DNA from 2 places in the Clostridium sp. C1 genome. Region 1 is predicted to be linked to the other one. Evidence: a T-box and tRNA genes for the amino acid it is inferred to sense, from the RefSeq annotation. Region 1 holds a T-box; the other holds one or more tRNA genes.
What was found. A T-box is a leader RNA that pairs with one kind of tRNA and senses whether it is charged. The one in region 1 lies ahead of metG (methionine--tRNA ligase), so its partner is inferred to be a tRNA-Met.
Positions count from the first base shown of each region.

Region 1 (7,304 bases):
GTTGCTTTTTTTACAATACTTCTTGTATGTGAGAAAGTTTCAAAACTCTTTTTACCATGATAAGCACCCATACCACTATGCCCTACACCACCAAAACCAAGTTCACTTGTTGCAAGATGGATAATTGTATCATTGATACAACCACCACCAAAGCTACAATGTTTTAATAGTTTCTTTTGAATGGCTTTATCATGCGAAAAGATATAGAAAGCTAAAGGTTTTTCTCTTTGGTTGATAAAAGCTATAGCTTCATCTATATGTGAATAAGTCAGAATAGGAAGAATAGGACCAAAAATTTCTTCTTGCATTAATGGATTATTTTGATCAACATGATCTACAACCGTTGGTTCTATTTGTAAAGTTTCTGGATTTCCTGTTCCACCAATCACGATATCTTGATTTTCTAATAAATGAGAGAGTCTATCAAAATGTTTTTGATTAATAATCTTGACAAGCTGACTATTATTTAATGGCTGATCTCCAAAAAACTCTTGAATAATATCTTTCATATGTTGAATGAACATATCCTTATATTCTTTTTTAATCAATAAATAATCAGGAGCAACACATGTTTGACCAGCATTTAAGAACTTACCAAAAGCAATACGTTTAGCAGCCAGTTTTAAGCTTTTATCATCATCAACGATACAAGGACTCTTACCACCTAATTCTAATGTAACAGGCGTTAAATAGCGACTGGCTTTTTCCATAACAAGTTGACCTACAGTCACACTACCAGTAAAGAATATATAATCAAAACGTTGTTCTAAAAGCTCAGTATTTTCAGCTCTACCTCCTTCTACAACTGCCACATATTTTTCATTACAACTTTCATCAATCATTTGTTTAATGACATGTGATACATGAGGAGCATAGGCACTTGGTTTAATAATGACAGTATTTCCAGCAGCTATAGCTCCTATTGCTGGTTCAACCGATAACATAAAAGGATAATTCCAAGGACTCATAACTAATGTGACACCATAAGGTTCATAAGATTCAAAGCTTGTTCCATAAAATTGAGCTAAAGGTGTCCAGACATATTTGTTTTTACTCCATTTTTTAATATGTTTTAACTGATAATTTAATTCACTTAAAACCAAACCAATTTCACACATATAAGATTCTACTGCATCTTTATTTAAATCTTTTTTTAAAGCATCAATAATACGATTTTGATGTTCTAAAATCCAAGTTTTTATAGATTTAAGTGTTTGTATTCTATGGTTTACATCTTTTGTATATTGTGTTTGATAAAACTCACGTTGTGTTTGAACTAATTCTTTAATATCCATAATGACCCTCCAATATATTACGAATGTCTTGTTTATTTGCATACTTATTATTAACAATCAATGCCCCATCATTTAATGCTTTTTCTATGACTTCGTCTATATGTTCATTTAAATTTTCAATACTTTCTAAAGAAATAGGAAGATTTGTCTTTTCATGTAAAGTCTGTAATAAAGAAGCAATATAATCAATAGCTTTTTGTCCTAATTGTTCTTTTGGTGTTTGACTATAAAGTTCTTTTTGTCCAAGATATAATAATAAATCCCCATATAAGTCTTTATTGACTTCAAGATTATAACGCATACAAGGAACTAATAACATACTCATTGCATCACCATGTGCAATATGACAGACAGCACCTAAAGCATGACCAATCGCATGAACAATACCAACCATTGAATTTGAAAAAGCACATCCTGCTTCATAAGAAGCTAAAGCTAAATTCAGTCGAATGTTTTCATCTTTAGGGTTTTCAACAACTTTTAAAATATTTTGTGATATGGTTTGGATAGCTAAAATTGCATAGGCATCACTGATAGGATTTTTTTGTGAACATGTGTAAGCTTCAATCGCATGTGTTAAAGCATCAATACCAGTAGAAGCTGTTGTTTTTAATGGAAGATTTTGTGTTAAAACAGGATCAAGAAAAGCCACATGACTTTGAATGTGTTGAGAAATAATTTCTAGTTTGACTTGCTTTTCAGGATGACTGACTACAGCAACACATGTCGCTTCACTACCAGTACCACTTGTTGTTGGAATAGCAAAGAATGGCACATCTTTACCAAGTTTTAAATCTTCAAAACCTAAAATATCTTCAATGGATTCACATTCCTGTGATAACATCAAATAAACACCTTTAGCAGTATCTAGAACACTTCCACCACCTAAAGCAATCAATCCATCACAATTTTCTTTAATATAATAATCTTGAATATCTTCAATTGTATGAATAGAAGAATCAACAGGAATATCTGTATATAGACTATAATCTAATGATAAATGTTTGGTAAGAATATCAACATATTTGAGTTGATATAAAACATGGTCTGTTAAAATCAGAGGATGTTTCATATGATATTGTTGACATTCGTATTCAAGTTGGCTTAAAGCATTTTGCCCAGCACATACCTTTGTTTTATTGACAAATTCAAAATACATAATAATCCCTCCTAAGCAAATAAAGCTTTTATATAAATCAATAAAGTCGGTTTATATTTCTTTTCCTGATGATTTAAAATACGTTTTGTCATAAAACGAGGGAAAAGATAAGTTTCCACCAAATCAACACATCTGACAAATCTCATACTTTCAAAAACATCTCCTCTTAAAGAAAAACGATGTTCTAAATAAGCACTCTTGACACTCATCATACCTGTAAAAACAAGCAAAGCTGTCTGAATGCTTTTAAAGGTAATACAAATATCAGGTTTTACATTTTTGACTTTCTGCAATCCTTTTTGATATGTGTACTTGATTGTGATGGAAGGTCCATGCATGACTTGTAATGTTAAAACTTTATCTTGTTTCCATCCGTCTAATTCCTCTTTCATACGTGGATCATCATGATAAAGAACTTTCATACCACGATATAAAAACTGCATCACAACCCAAATAATCAGCTTTTTCATATGCACTCACTCCTTATCAATATTATAACATTTAAAAAAGTGATAGTAAAAAGATAAAACTTGACCATTATTTTTTATACATTATCCTTTTCCCCTCATTATGTTTATTGTTTCAATAATGATAAGAACAATATAAATAATCAAAGTTATGATATATATAATAGAATAAGAAGAAATAAAAGAGATGACACTATCTCTTTGCGTGTTGATAATCAGTAGATAAATCAATAACAAAGCAGTGAAAAGAGAATTAGCTTTTTTTAAATGCTCTTGGTCACGATATTTTATATTCAAAATCTTGACTATGATACAAGAAACAACAATGAACTCTAAAATAATACCTAAAATCATTATTTTTCACCTTTCTTTCATGTATTCCATATCTGTTTTTGATGAGATCATTCAAACAATAACAAGATTATCATTATGATGTGTTGTTTTATAAGCTCTTTAATTCATCTAAAGTTAATCCTCTTACTAAAATAAAATTGCTATCTTCAGCAAGGATATAAGGCTGTAATTTCTTTAAAGCCATAAAATAATCCATATCACCTATCATAGAATCATTTGTCGCATCGATAAGAGCGATTCTCCATTGTGATATACGCTGACCTTCAACTTCAAAATGTATTTGAGGCTGTTTTAAGAACATTGTTTTCACACCTTCAGTTAAACTCATCGCACCAAATACACTCCCATCAGACTGCTTATAAAAATGGGGTGTGGCTTTATAAGCATCTTCCCAAACGTCAATCTTTTTCTTTTTGTTAAATAAACCCATAAAATCAGTCCTTTCTATTCTTATTTATTTTATTATATCATTATAATTGTTATGAAATCATTTATTTCGTTTATTTAAATAGAAAAGATAGATCTCTATTTTGTGGTTTATAAAAATAGTTATGAAACTTTATTGACTTTAAAAAAAATATTTGATAATGTTTAAGAGTATAAAAAAGGCAAAGAACAGCAGAGATTAAAAGGGCGTTGTAGAGAACTGATGGTTGGTGCAAATCAGGACATAACTTTTATGAAGATGGGCTGGGAGCTGTTATCTTGAATAGTGAGAGATAAACGTTAACTGCGTTAAAGTTTTGAGGGTATATCGACAGATATAAAAAAAGGTGGTACCGCGTATAATACGTCCTTTTATAAGGACGTTTTTTATTTTGAAGGAGGAGATATGATGAAAGATCCAAAAGATTATTATTTAACTACGGCGATTACTTATACTTCAGGGAAACCACATATTGGTAATACGTATGAAATTATTTTAGCTGATGCTATTGCAAGAAGTAAAAGACAGGAAGGATACAATGTTTATTTTCAGACTGGAACTGATGAACATGGGCAAAAGATTGAGTTAAAAGCTCAAGAAGCTGGTATTCCGCCTAAACAATTTGTTGATGAAAAAGCAGCTGTTGTCAAAGAAATTTGGGATATGATGGATACAACATATGATCGTTTCATGAGAACAACAGATGAATATCATGTAAAACAAGTACAGAAAATCTTTAAGAAATTATATGATCAGGGAGATATTTATCTAGGACATTATGAAGGAAAATATTGTACAGCATGTGAATCATTCTTTACTGAATCTCAATTGGTTGATGGAAAATGTCCTGATTGTGGTGGAGAAGTTCATGATGCCAAAGAAGAAGCTTATTTCTTTAAATTATCTAAATATGCTGATCGTTTAATCAAACACATTGAAGAACACCCTGAATTTATTCAACCTGTTTCAAGAAAGAATGAAATGATGAATAACTTCTTAAAACCAGGTTTACAGGATTTATGTGTTTCACGTACTTCATTCAAATGGTCTATCCCTGTAGACTTTGATCCTAAACATGTTGTGTATGTATGGATTGATGCTTTAACAAACTATATTACAGGACTTGGCTATGATGTTGATGGAAATCATGGTGAATTATATAAGAAATATTGGCCAGCAGATTTACATTTAATTGGTAAAGATATCGTGAGATTCCATACGATTTATTGGCCTATTATGTTGATGGCTTTAGATATTCCTTTACCAAAACAAGTTTTTGGACATCCTTGGTTATTACAAGGTGAAAGTAAAATGTCTAAATCTAAAGGAAATGTAATCTATGCAGATGATTTGGTTAAAATTTTTGGTGTCGATGCTGTCAGATACTATGTTTTACATGAAATTCCTTATGACAACGATGGAAGTATCACATGGGATTTATTAGTTGAACGTATTAATTCTGATTTAGCTAATATTTTAGGTAACTTAGTCAATAGAACCATTGCCATGACAAATAAATACTTTGATGGTATTGTGACAAATCCACAAGTCAATGAACCTGTTGATGATGAATTAAAAGAAATCGCTTTAGCTATGCCAAAGAAAGTTCAAGCTTATATGGATGAATTTAAAGCATCTAAAGCCTTAGATGAAATCTTTGTTTTATTAAGAAGAACAAATAAATATATTGATGATACAATGCCTTGGGCACTTGCAAAAGATGAAAGCAAGAAAGATCGTTTGGCTACAGTTCTTTATAACTTAATTGAAGCGATTCGTTTTGCAGCGATTGCCTTAGAACCTTATATGCCTTCAACATCTACAAAGATTTTAGATCAAATCAATACAGATCAAAGAAACTTCTTAGATTTAAATACTTTTGGTTTATATCAAGAAGGAACAAAAGTCACTGAAAAACCACAACAGTTATTTGCAAGATTAGATCCTAAAGAAGTAGAAAAGAAAGTTGAAGCTTTATATCCTCAAAAAGAAGAAAAACAAGAGGATGAAAACCAAATTACAATTGATGATTTTGCGAAAATTGAACTTGTTGTCGGAACAGTTGAAAAATGTGAAAAACATCCTGATGCTGATAAGCTGTTAGTTTCTCAAATCAATATTGGTAAAGAAACAAGACAGATTGTCAGTGGTATTGCTGACTTCTATACACCAGAAGATATGATTGGTAAGAAAGTTATTGTTGTATCTAACTTGAAACCTGCAAAATTAAGAGGTGTTGAATCTCAAGGTATGATTCTTGCAGGATCTAAGAAAAAAATGTTAGAACTTGTGTCTGTAGAAAACTTACCAAATGGTACAAAAATAAGATAAAAACACAAGACCATAGAAATGGAATCATTTCTATGGTCTATTTTTTAAATAAGAAACGATATGATTTTATGTTTCTCACTAATTTATATAATGAAATAAAGTAGATAAAGAATAAAGCTGTAATAATAAATGCATTAACAAGAATATATTGAAAATTTGTATTTATAGGTAATAAATATTGACTTAAAAAATGAGAATTCACAACAAAGATTGTTAAAGAAACAATAGTAAATAAATTAATGATAAAGCTATATTTTAAATATTTTTTGGTATATATTTTTTTGGTCATATCTATAAAATAATCAAAAATAATGATCATAATAAATGGTTGAAAGAAATAGGTCATCATATGAATCATTTGATATGATTCATGTTGTATTTTAATAATAATATCACTAGAAAAGAAAAAACCATAACAAATAAAGAAAGCAATAAATATAATCATAAAGATGGTTTCAATAGTATGATTTGGATAATGGGATGGATGGGGTAAATGATCCAGATCTTGTATATTCCAACGGAGATTTAAATCTTGAGGAATAGGCTCTTTTTTATCCAATATGATTAAAGCTAAGATTGCTATGGCAATGATACCAATCATTATAATGATTGGATAAGAAAGAAAAGCTTCAAAGATAGATGAAGTATTCATTGTTGTCACAACATTGTTTGTTGATTGAAATGATAAACAACCAAATTGTTCAAGATAATAAATCGTTGATAAAGAAAGATAGATTCCTGAAATAATAAAAACAAATTTTTCAATGAGATTGACAATATATGGATTAAAATGATGAAAAACGATAGGACGATAACCATAAGAATAAGCGACACTTAAGGGATGCCCATAACTTATAAGAAGATCTTCCATATCTTCATATTGGTGTACAGATTGACTAATTTGTTGTTTTAAATCATGATAAACATATTGACGTTTTTGACCGAAGAAATAAGAACAGACAGCACCTAAATATCTTTCTAATAAATCATTCATTGACTTCACCTCATTTATGAATCCATTATAACACGATTTTATGAACTCTTTTTGATAAATGTATGATTTTATAATTTAAGTTATGTTAAAAAGATTATATAATAGAAATATCGAATAAAGATGGGAGGCTTTTTTATGTATGTCAATGAACAAGCAGTAAAAGAAATATTAGAGAAAGTGAAACCAGCTAAACTTGTTGCAGCAACAAAATATGTTGATGAAAAAGAAATTGAAAAATTAGAAGAATGCGGATGTATTTATTTTGGTGAAAATAGAG
Region 1 covers NZ_CP073631.1:2,131,069-2,138,372, reverse strand. The annotation lists gene KEC48_RS11445 (aldehyde dehydrogenase) at 1-1,295, opposite strand, end outside; gene KEC48_RS11440 (iron-containing alcohol dehydrogenase) at 1,285-2,454, opposite strand; gene KEC48_RS11435 (hypothetical protein) at 2,466-2,924, opposite strand; gene KEC48_RS11430 (hypothetical protein) at 3,006-3,275, opposite strand; gene KEC48_RS11425 (DUF4299 family protein) at 3,364-3,705, opposite strand; T-box leader at 3,878-4,076, shown strand; gene metG (methionine--tRNA ligase) at 4,039-6,033, shown strand; gene KEC48_RS11415 (hypothetical protein) at 6,071-7,027, opposite strand; gene KEC48_RS11410 (YggS family pyridoxal phosphate-dependent enzyme) at 7,163-7,304, shown strand, end outside.

Region 2 (7,304 bases), 1.2 Mb from region 1:
TGGTCGATTTTCAATGACCTGATCATTAATAGTAATAGCAGCCCCTCCATTGCTGACAATATGATGAAATCCTGCCTTTTTTGCAAAATCTTTTGTTTTATAATAAGCTCTCCCTGTAGCAATACAGACAAAATGTCCGTTATCCTGTAATTTTTGAATCGTTTTTTTAGCACTGGCAACAAGTTCACCTGTCTGTTTATTTGCCAATGTTCCATCAATATCAAAGAAAAAATATTTTTTTTGCATCCTCTTTTCCTCCTGTTTTCTATTATACCAAATCCTGACTTTGATGAAAATACTGATATAAAAAACTCATATGCAATGGTGATAGGACAATTCCCACAATGCCAAAAAAATGAATATGCACGACCATCGAAACAAGTAATAAAAAAGCCGGAATTTTTGTTTCTTTATTCATGATATGTGGTTCTAAAAATTGATGAATCATATTGATCAGAATATATAAACAAAAAAGATACAGTGATTTCATATAAATCCCTTGAAAAGCATAAAGAAGCATTATTGGAATTAAAATAATGCCAACCCCTATAAAAGGTAAACCATCTAATAAACTGATCGCAAAAGCATAAGATAGTGCTGGTTCTATATCCAAAATCATAAAAGCAATCCATAAAATCATAAAAGTGACAAACATCAAAGTGAATTGACATTTGATATAAATCCATAAACTTTTAAGAACATGATTTTTAAGTTGAACAAGTTTGATATATGTCTGATGCGATATAAATCTTAAAAAACAACTTTTCATATCTTCATAGTCTAACATAAAAAAGAAGGTGGAAATCATAAAGATAAAAAAAGAAAAGAGAAATGAAGGAATGGATTGGATAAATTGTGATGCAAAAGAGATAGCTTGAAATATGTTTTGATGAATCCAGTTTTGAAATATAACAATGATATCTTGTGGTAAGAATAAAAAAACTTGTTGAAAACTTCCTGTGAGTTGATTTATAAAAGGTAAAAAGACGGAATCATAATAAACTGGCAACATTTGAAAAAACTTGATTGCAAAAGAAAATAATGCCATAAAACCAATGGCCAGTAAAAATGCGAAAAACAGGTAAATCATCAACAACAAAGAAATACCTATTGCACTTGTCTGGAGAGGAATTTTATGTTGCACTCTATCAATAAGTGGCTTTAAGATAAAAAAACATAGAATCGCCAATAGAAATGGAAACAACAAAGCAAACATATATTTAAGGAGCATGATATAACAAATCAAACGACATCCCATGACAAAATATTTCTTATAATTCATAGACTCACCTAATGATATATATGTCACAAATAAAAAAATAAGTCCATCAAGACTTATTTATACACATACCGACATAAATCGACAATTTTCTTATCAAAAAGATGATACGATATTCATGGTGAAAAACAATGTATATATATGACATAACAAACAATCAATATCAATTTCCAATCTTAGATCCAGATTTTTCATACCAACATATTGATTATCAGAAAAATCTTTATCCTTTTTTCAAACAACTTCATATTCCACAATCCGTCCGCTTTTTAACAGGCATTTATATTGAATATCGTATTCTTCCTTATTTTATTGAAGAATATCCACAACTCTATTTTCATGTTTCTAAACATCTGGTAGAGAAAATGAAAACTTATTTTGATTTTGGAGATGTTCATCTCTATTATGAAAGATCAAATTTCTTCTTTATGGTCATGTTCAATACAAATGAAGATCTCATCGAAATTGCTTTTATTGAACTCTATCATTATCTGCAAGATAAAACATTTGAATATTTACATCAAACATGCTCATTTCAAATCAAATGTGGTGCTTATGTATCTACTGTAAACATTCATCCTTATAAACTCTTTGACCTTTCTAAGGAACAATGTCAACAAATTCTTTCTAAAAAAACAGCTCATATCTCGGTTTATAATTTGAAACTTTTACGCTGATATTGTTCTAAATACTGATAGATATAGATTATTCCTTTTTTATAAAGCCATAAGACAAAAGGTGTACTCAAACAGATTGGAATAATGAAAATCATTGACATAGAAAATAAAGAATTGATTCCAAAGAAGTCATGCATAACCATTAAAATCAAATAGAAAATAATCGCAATTGTACTTGTAACCATCACTCTAAGGCGATTTAAAGGTAAACAAACAACAAAAACAACAAGGAAACTGATAAATCCAGCCACAAGATAGTAATAAGTCGATAACATACGTTCATCAAAATGCAGTTGATAACCTATAAAAGTAATCAAAAGCATATAAGTGATCATTGTCAAAGCACAAGGAACTGCTGTAGAAATCACATGTTTTAAAAAGCCTTGTGATGATAGAGATGAAGAACGTTCTAACGTCAATAAAAAACTTGGTAAACCAATAGCTAAACCACTAATTAAACTCAACTGTAAAGGCGTAAAAGGATAACTCATTCTTAAAGCTGCAAAAACAAGACAAAGAATCGTGGAATAAATTGTTTTTGTTAAATAGAGTGAACTCACTCTTTCAATATCAGCAATGATAGCTCTCCCCTCTTTGACAATTTCTACCATAGAAGCAAAAGAAGAATCAAGCAAGACAATATGTGCAGCTTGTTTTGCAGCGTCACTCCCAGCTGCCATTGCGATTCCACAATCTGCATCTTTTAAAGCCAGTACATCATTCACTCCATCACCAACCATCCCAACAACATGTCCTCTGGCTTGTAAAGCCTTCATAATACGTTGTTTCTGTTCTGGCTGTACACGACCAAAAACATGGTAATGAGAAACAATCTTTTCCATTTCCAATTCATCTTCGGGCAAAGTAGAAGCATCAATATACAAATGTCCGTCTTTTAACCCTGCCAATTGGGCAACTCTGGCAACCGTGACAGGATTATCCCCCGATAGAATACGAATATCTACATGTGCATTTTCAAAAAAATGTAATGTTTCTTTCGCTTCTGGACGAATGCAATCATAAATGATAATTAATGCCATTGTTTCAACTTTTCCAATACGTAAAGTAGAGGCATCAATAGAATCTGTCTGCCCTAAAAGTAAAACACGATATCCTTTTTGGGTATATGTTTGAATATCTTTTAACACAGGATGATTGACAGGTAATAAAAATTCAGGTGCACCTAAAACATAATGCCCTTTTCCTACAATCGTTAAACCACGCATTTTTCGTTGTGATGAAAAAGGAATATAATCCTCTATCTTTTGATGGTCTGGATAAAAGAAATAATCTTGCAAAGCTAATTGTGTCGCATTCACATCATCACACTCATGAGCCATCACACCCATCACAAATTCAATATCCTGTAAATCGTAAGGCTGATACGGAATCAATTTTTCAACTTTTAATTCTCCTGTTGTAATTGTTCCCGTTTTATCAAGACAAAGAACATCTACTCTAGCCAGAGCTTCAATAGCCTCCATTTCTTGAATTAATGCTTTTTTACGTGCCAATTTTCCAACTCCGATAATAAAGGACAAACTCGTTAATAAAACAAGTCCCTCTGGAATCATTCCGACGACACCAGCCACCGTTTTTACAATCGCTGTCGCTAAATCATTTGGATAAGCACTACGTTGTGAAAAAAATAAAACAAGCCCCACAGGAATAATGACAACACTTAATATTTTAATGACTTTTTCAATAGAATCTTTCATCTCTGAAGAAGCATTATTTTTATTTTTAGCTTTATGAACAAGTCTTGTTGAATAGTTATCATTTCCAACACGGATCACCTTTGCATAAGCACTTCCAGCCACAACAAAACTACCAGATAGCAATTCATCATTCATCTTCTTTTTGACAGGTTCAGATTCTCCAGTCAACATAGCTTCATTCACTTCAATACCATGTGACTCTAAAACAATACAATCACTTCCAATCTGATTTCCTGTTTCCAGAAATATAATATCATCTTTGACAAGTTGTTCAGTAGGAATCACCATCTCCTGTTGATCACGAATGACTTTTACTTTTTTAACAGTGACAACTGTTAATTGATCAATAATCTTTTTAACTTTAAATTCTTGATATATACCAATAAAAGCATTAACAAAAATAACAACCATGAATGTCAGATTTGTCCATCTTCCTGTTGATATAATAATAGCTGCCAAGAAAACATTTAAACAATTAAAGTAAGTCAATGTATGCTCTAAAACAATCTGTTTTTTCGTTTTAGAAATATTATCATGAGAAACATTAACCAATCCTTGTTTGATACGTTCACTGACTTGTTGATGTGTTAATCCCATTAATTTGATATCTTCCATTTCATCACCTGCTTTTTATAATATACATAATTGTTGTGAAATCTCTATGAATACCAACATCATTATTATATCATAAAATAACATATAAAAAATAAAAAAACCTCAATAAATGAGGTTGACGACATATGGTGGACCCTGAAGGACTCGAACCTTCGACCGATCGGTTATGAGCCGATAGCTCTAACCAACTGAGCTAAGGGTCCAAGTAAAATAAAAAGTGGTATTCACCACCAAATTCATTAATGGTAGCGGGGAAGGGATTCGAACCCCCGACCCACCGGGTATGAACCGATTGCTCTAGCCAACTGAGCTACCCCGCCATGTAGTGAATCGTTTTTATAAAGAATGGTGGTTCCGGCCGGAATCGAACCAGCGACACGAGGATTTTCAGTCCTCTGCTCTACCGACTGAGCTACGGAACCAAAACAAATGGCGGTCTGGACGGGGCTCGAACCCGCGACCTCCGCCGTGACAGGGCGGCATTCTAACCAACTGAACTACCAGACCATTTGGTTGCGGGAGAAGGATTTGAACCAACGACCTTCGGGTTATGAGCCCGACGAGCTACCAGACTGCTCCATCCCGCGATATTTAAATGGCGGAGGTTGAGGGATTCGAACCCCCGCGGGACTTTCATCCCCTGTCGGTTTTCAAGACCGATCCCTTCAGCCGGACTTGGGTAAACCTCCGCAACATAATGGTGGAGCTTAGCGGGATCGAACCGCTGACCTCCTGCGTGCAAAGCAGGCGCTCTCCCAGCTGAGCTAAAGCCCCATTACATGGTCGGGAAGACAGGATTCGAACCTGCGACCCCCTGGTCCCAAACCAGGTGCACTACCAAGCTGTGCTACTTCCCGATGACTTATTTGATTGGCGCGCTAGGCAGGAATCGAACCCACAACCTCTTGATCCGTAGTCAAGCACTCTATCCAGTTGAGCTACTAGCGCCTCTTAACAGTGCCATTCAATAATATCACATTTCTTATTCAATTGCAACACTTTTTTTCATTTTTTTCAATTCTTTTTTCGAACTGATTTTTTATAACTGGTGCCCAGGGCCGGAGTCGAACCGGCACGGATTTTAAGGTCCGCAGGATTTTAAGTCCTGTGCGTCTACCAATTTCGCCACCTGGGCAACGTTGGAGGTTCCAGCCGGACTCGAACCGACGATGACAGAGTTGCAGTCTGTAGCCTTACCAACTTGGCTATGGAACCAACTTCCTTAACTCGTTGCTCACCTAGTATATAATATTTTCCACATTTATGCAATACCTTTTTTACATTTTTTTAAAGCCATTTGTTTTTTGATTGCTGCCTATTTGATTTTTTCTTCTTAAATCCATTATTTTTTTCAATCTAAAAATTCCATTTTTTTATAAAAAATATTATTTTCTCATAAAAAAAGAGATATCATATTACATATCTCTTATGATTCTAATTTTTCACGGCGCTTAGAAGATTGTAAAAATTTCTCTTTCAATGTCTTTTCATCCTCATTCATAATAGCCTGTTTTAATTGATCAAATTCTTTTTCAAAACGATCCATTGAAGCTAACAAGTAATCTTTATTATGAAAAAATAATTCTGTCCACAAATCCGCATTAATATTAGCAATCCTTGTCAAATCACGGAAAGAATCCCCAATATATTTACCTGTTTCATATTTTTCATCATCACTATTCATTAATGCAACAGCTAAAGTATGTGGTAACTGCGAAGTAAAAGAAATAATTTCATCATGATCATAGGGACTCATGATTTTTACACTTTTAAATCCCAACTGTCCAACAAATTGGCACATCCATTCTATTTTTTCTTGATGATTGTGTTGATGTTGAATAACAATATAATTTGCTTTCGCAAAAACTTCCTTACTGGCATAAAGATACCCCTTTTTTTCACGTCCAGCCATAGGATGACCACTAATATATTCTACATCTTTATCAATCATAGAAAGAGCCTGCTGTAAGAAATAAGATTTAATACCAACAACATCTGTGACAATACTTCCTTTTTTAAAATGATGTGTCGCAATAAAATCCAGAACTTTTGATGGATATAAGCAAATAATCGTTAAATCACTTTGAGCAATCATATCATGTCCATCCTGATAACCTTCGAGAATACAACCTTCCTCTTTTGCCATCTCCAAAGTCTTTAAATCACAATCCACACCATAAACTTCATATCCCAGACCTTTCAATGCTTTGACAAAACTTCCCCCAATAACACCTAAACCAACAACTGTAATTTTCATAAACTTCTTCCTTAAAAAAGAAAGGACTAATGTCCTTTTTTTCCTTTCGCCAACATTTTGAGTTTATAATCTAATAATCTTTTTGTTAAATCAACATAATACATATGAGGATATTCTAAACGGAAGATTTCATCCCATAATAATTGTTTTTGTTGTTGAGAATAAATCCTAATTTCATCTAATGAATAATGTGGATAAACATTTTTTCCCTCATCAAAAACAAGTGTCTGCAGGGGATGAATTTCATATGTTCCTGCATATAATGTTTTATGTTTCCATGAATCTAATTGATGATAGATTGTTAAATCTTGATTTTCATCTAAAACTTCATCATGGAAAGCAATAATATCTGCAATTGCTTTTTGAGTTTCTTTTTCAATTAAACGATAAACTTTTTTAAAACCAGGATTTGTAATTTTTTCTGTATTTTCAGAAATTTTTATTTTTGGAATAATTTGTCCATCTTTTTCAATGGCAGCCAATTTATAAACACCACCAAATACAGGTGAAGATTTTGAAACAATCATATTTTCACCTACACCAAAAGAATCAATTTGAGCTCCTTGTTCCAATACTGAGCGAATTAAATATTCATCTAATGAATTAGATACTGTAATTTGACAATCGTGTAATCCTGCTACATCTAACATCATTCTCGCTTTTTTAGTCAAATAAGCAATATCCCCACTATCCAAACGGATTCCTTTTAATCTTTTTCCCATTGGAGCCAGCACTTCCTCAGCTACTCTAATAGCGTG
Region 2 covers NZ_CP073631.1:967,740-975,043, forward strand. The annotation lists gene KEC48_RS05245 (HAD family hydrolase) at 1-246, opposite strand, end outside; gene KEC48_RS05250 (AI-2E family transporter) at 269-1,282, opposite strand; gene KEC48_RS05255 (hypothetical protein) at 1,411-1,956, shown strand; gene KEC48_RS05260 (HAD-IC family P-type ATPase) at 1,932-4,289, opposite strand; tRNA gene KEC48_RS05265 (tRNA-Ile) at 4,416-4,492, opposite strand; tRNA gene KEC48_RS05270 (tRNA-Met) at 4,533-4,609, opposite strand; tRNA gene KEC48_RS05275 (tRNA-Phe) at 4,636-4,711, opposite strand; tRNA gene KEC48_RS05280 (tRNA-Asp) at 4,720-4,796, opposite strand; tRNA gene KEC48_RS05285 (tRNA-Met) at 4,800-4,876, opposite strand; tRNA gene KEC48_RS05290 (tRNA-Ser) at 4,886-4,978, opposite strand; tRNA gene KEC48_RS05295 (tRNA-Ala) at 4,988-5,063, opposite strand; tRNA gene KEC48_RS05300 (tRNA-Pro) at 5,070-5,146, opposite strand; tRNA gene KEC48_RS05305 (tRNA-Arg) at 5,161-5,237, opposite strand; tRNA gene KEC48_RS05310 (tRNA-Leu) at 5,336-5,424, opposite strand; tRNA gene KEC48_RS05315 (tRNA-Cys) at 5,430-5,504, opposite strand; gene KEC48_RS05320 (prephenate dehydrogenase) at 5,716-6,546, opposite strand; gene KEC48_RS05325 (nicotinate phosphoribosyltransferase) at 6,573-7,304, opposite strand, start outside.
Region 2: it has a tRNA-Met gene. The T-box ahead of metG (methionine--tRNA ligase) is inferred to sense a tRNA for this amino acid. The anticodon was not compared.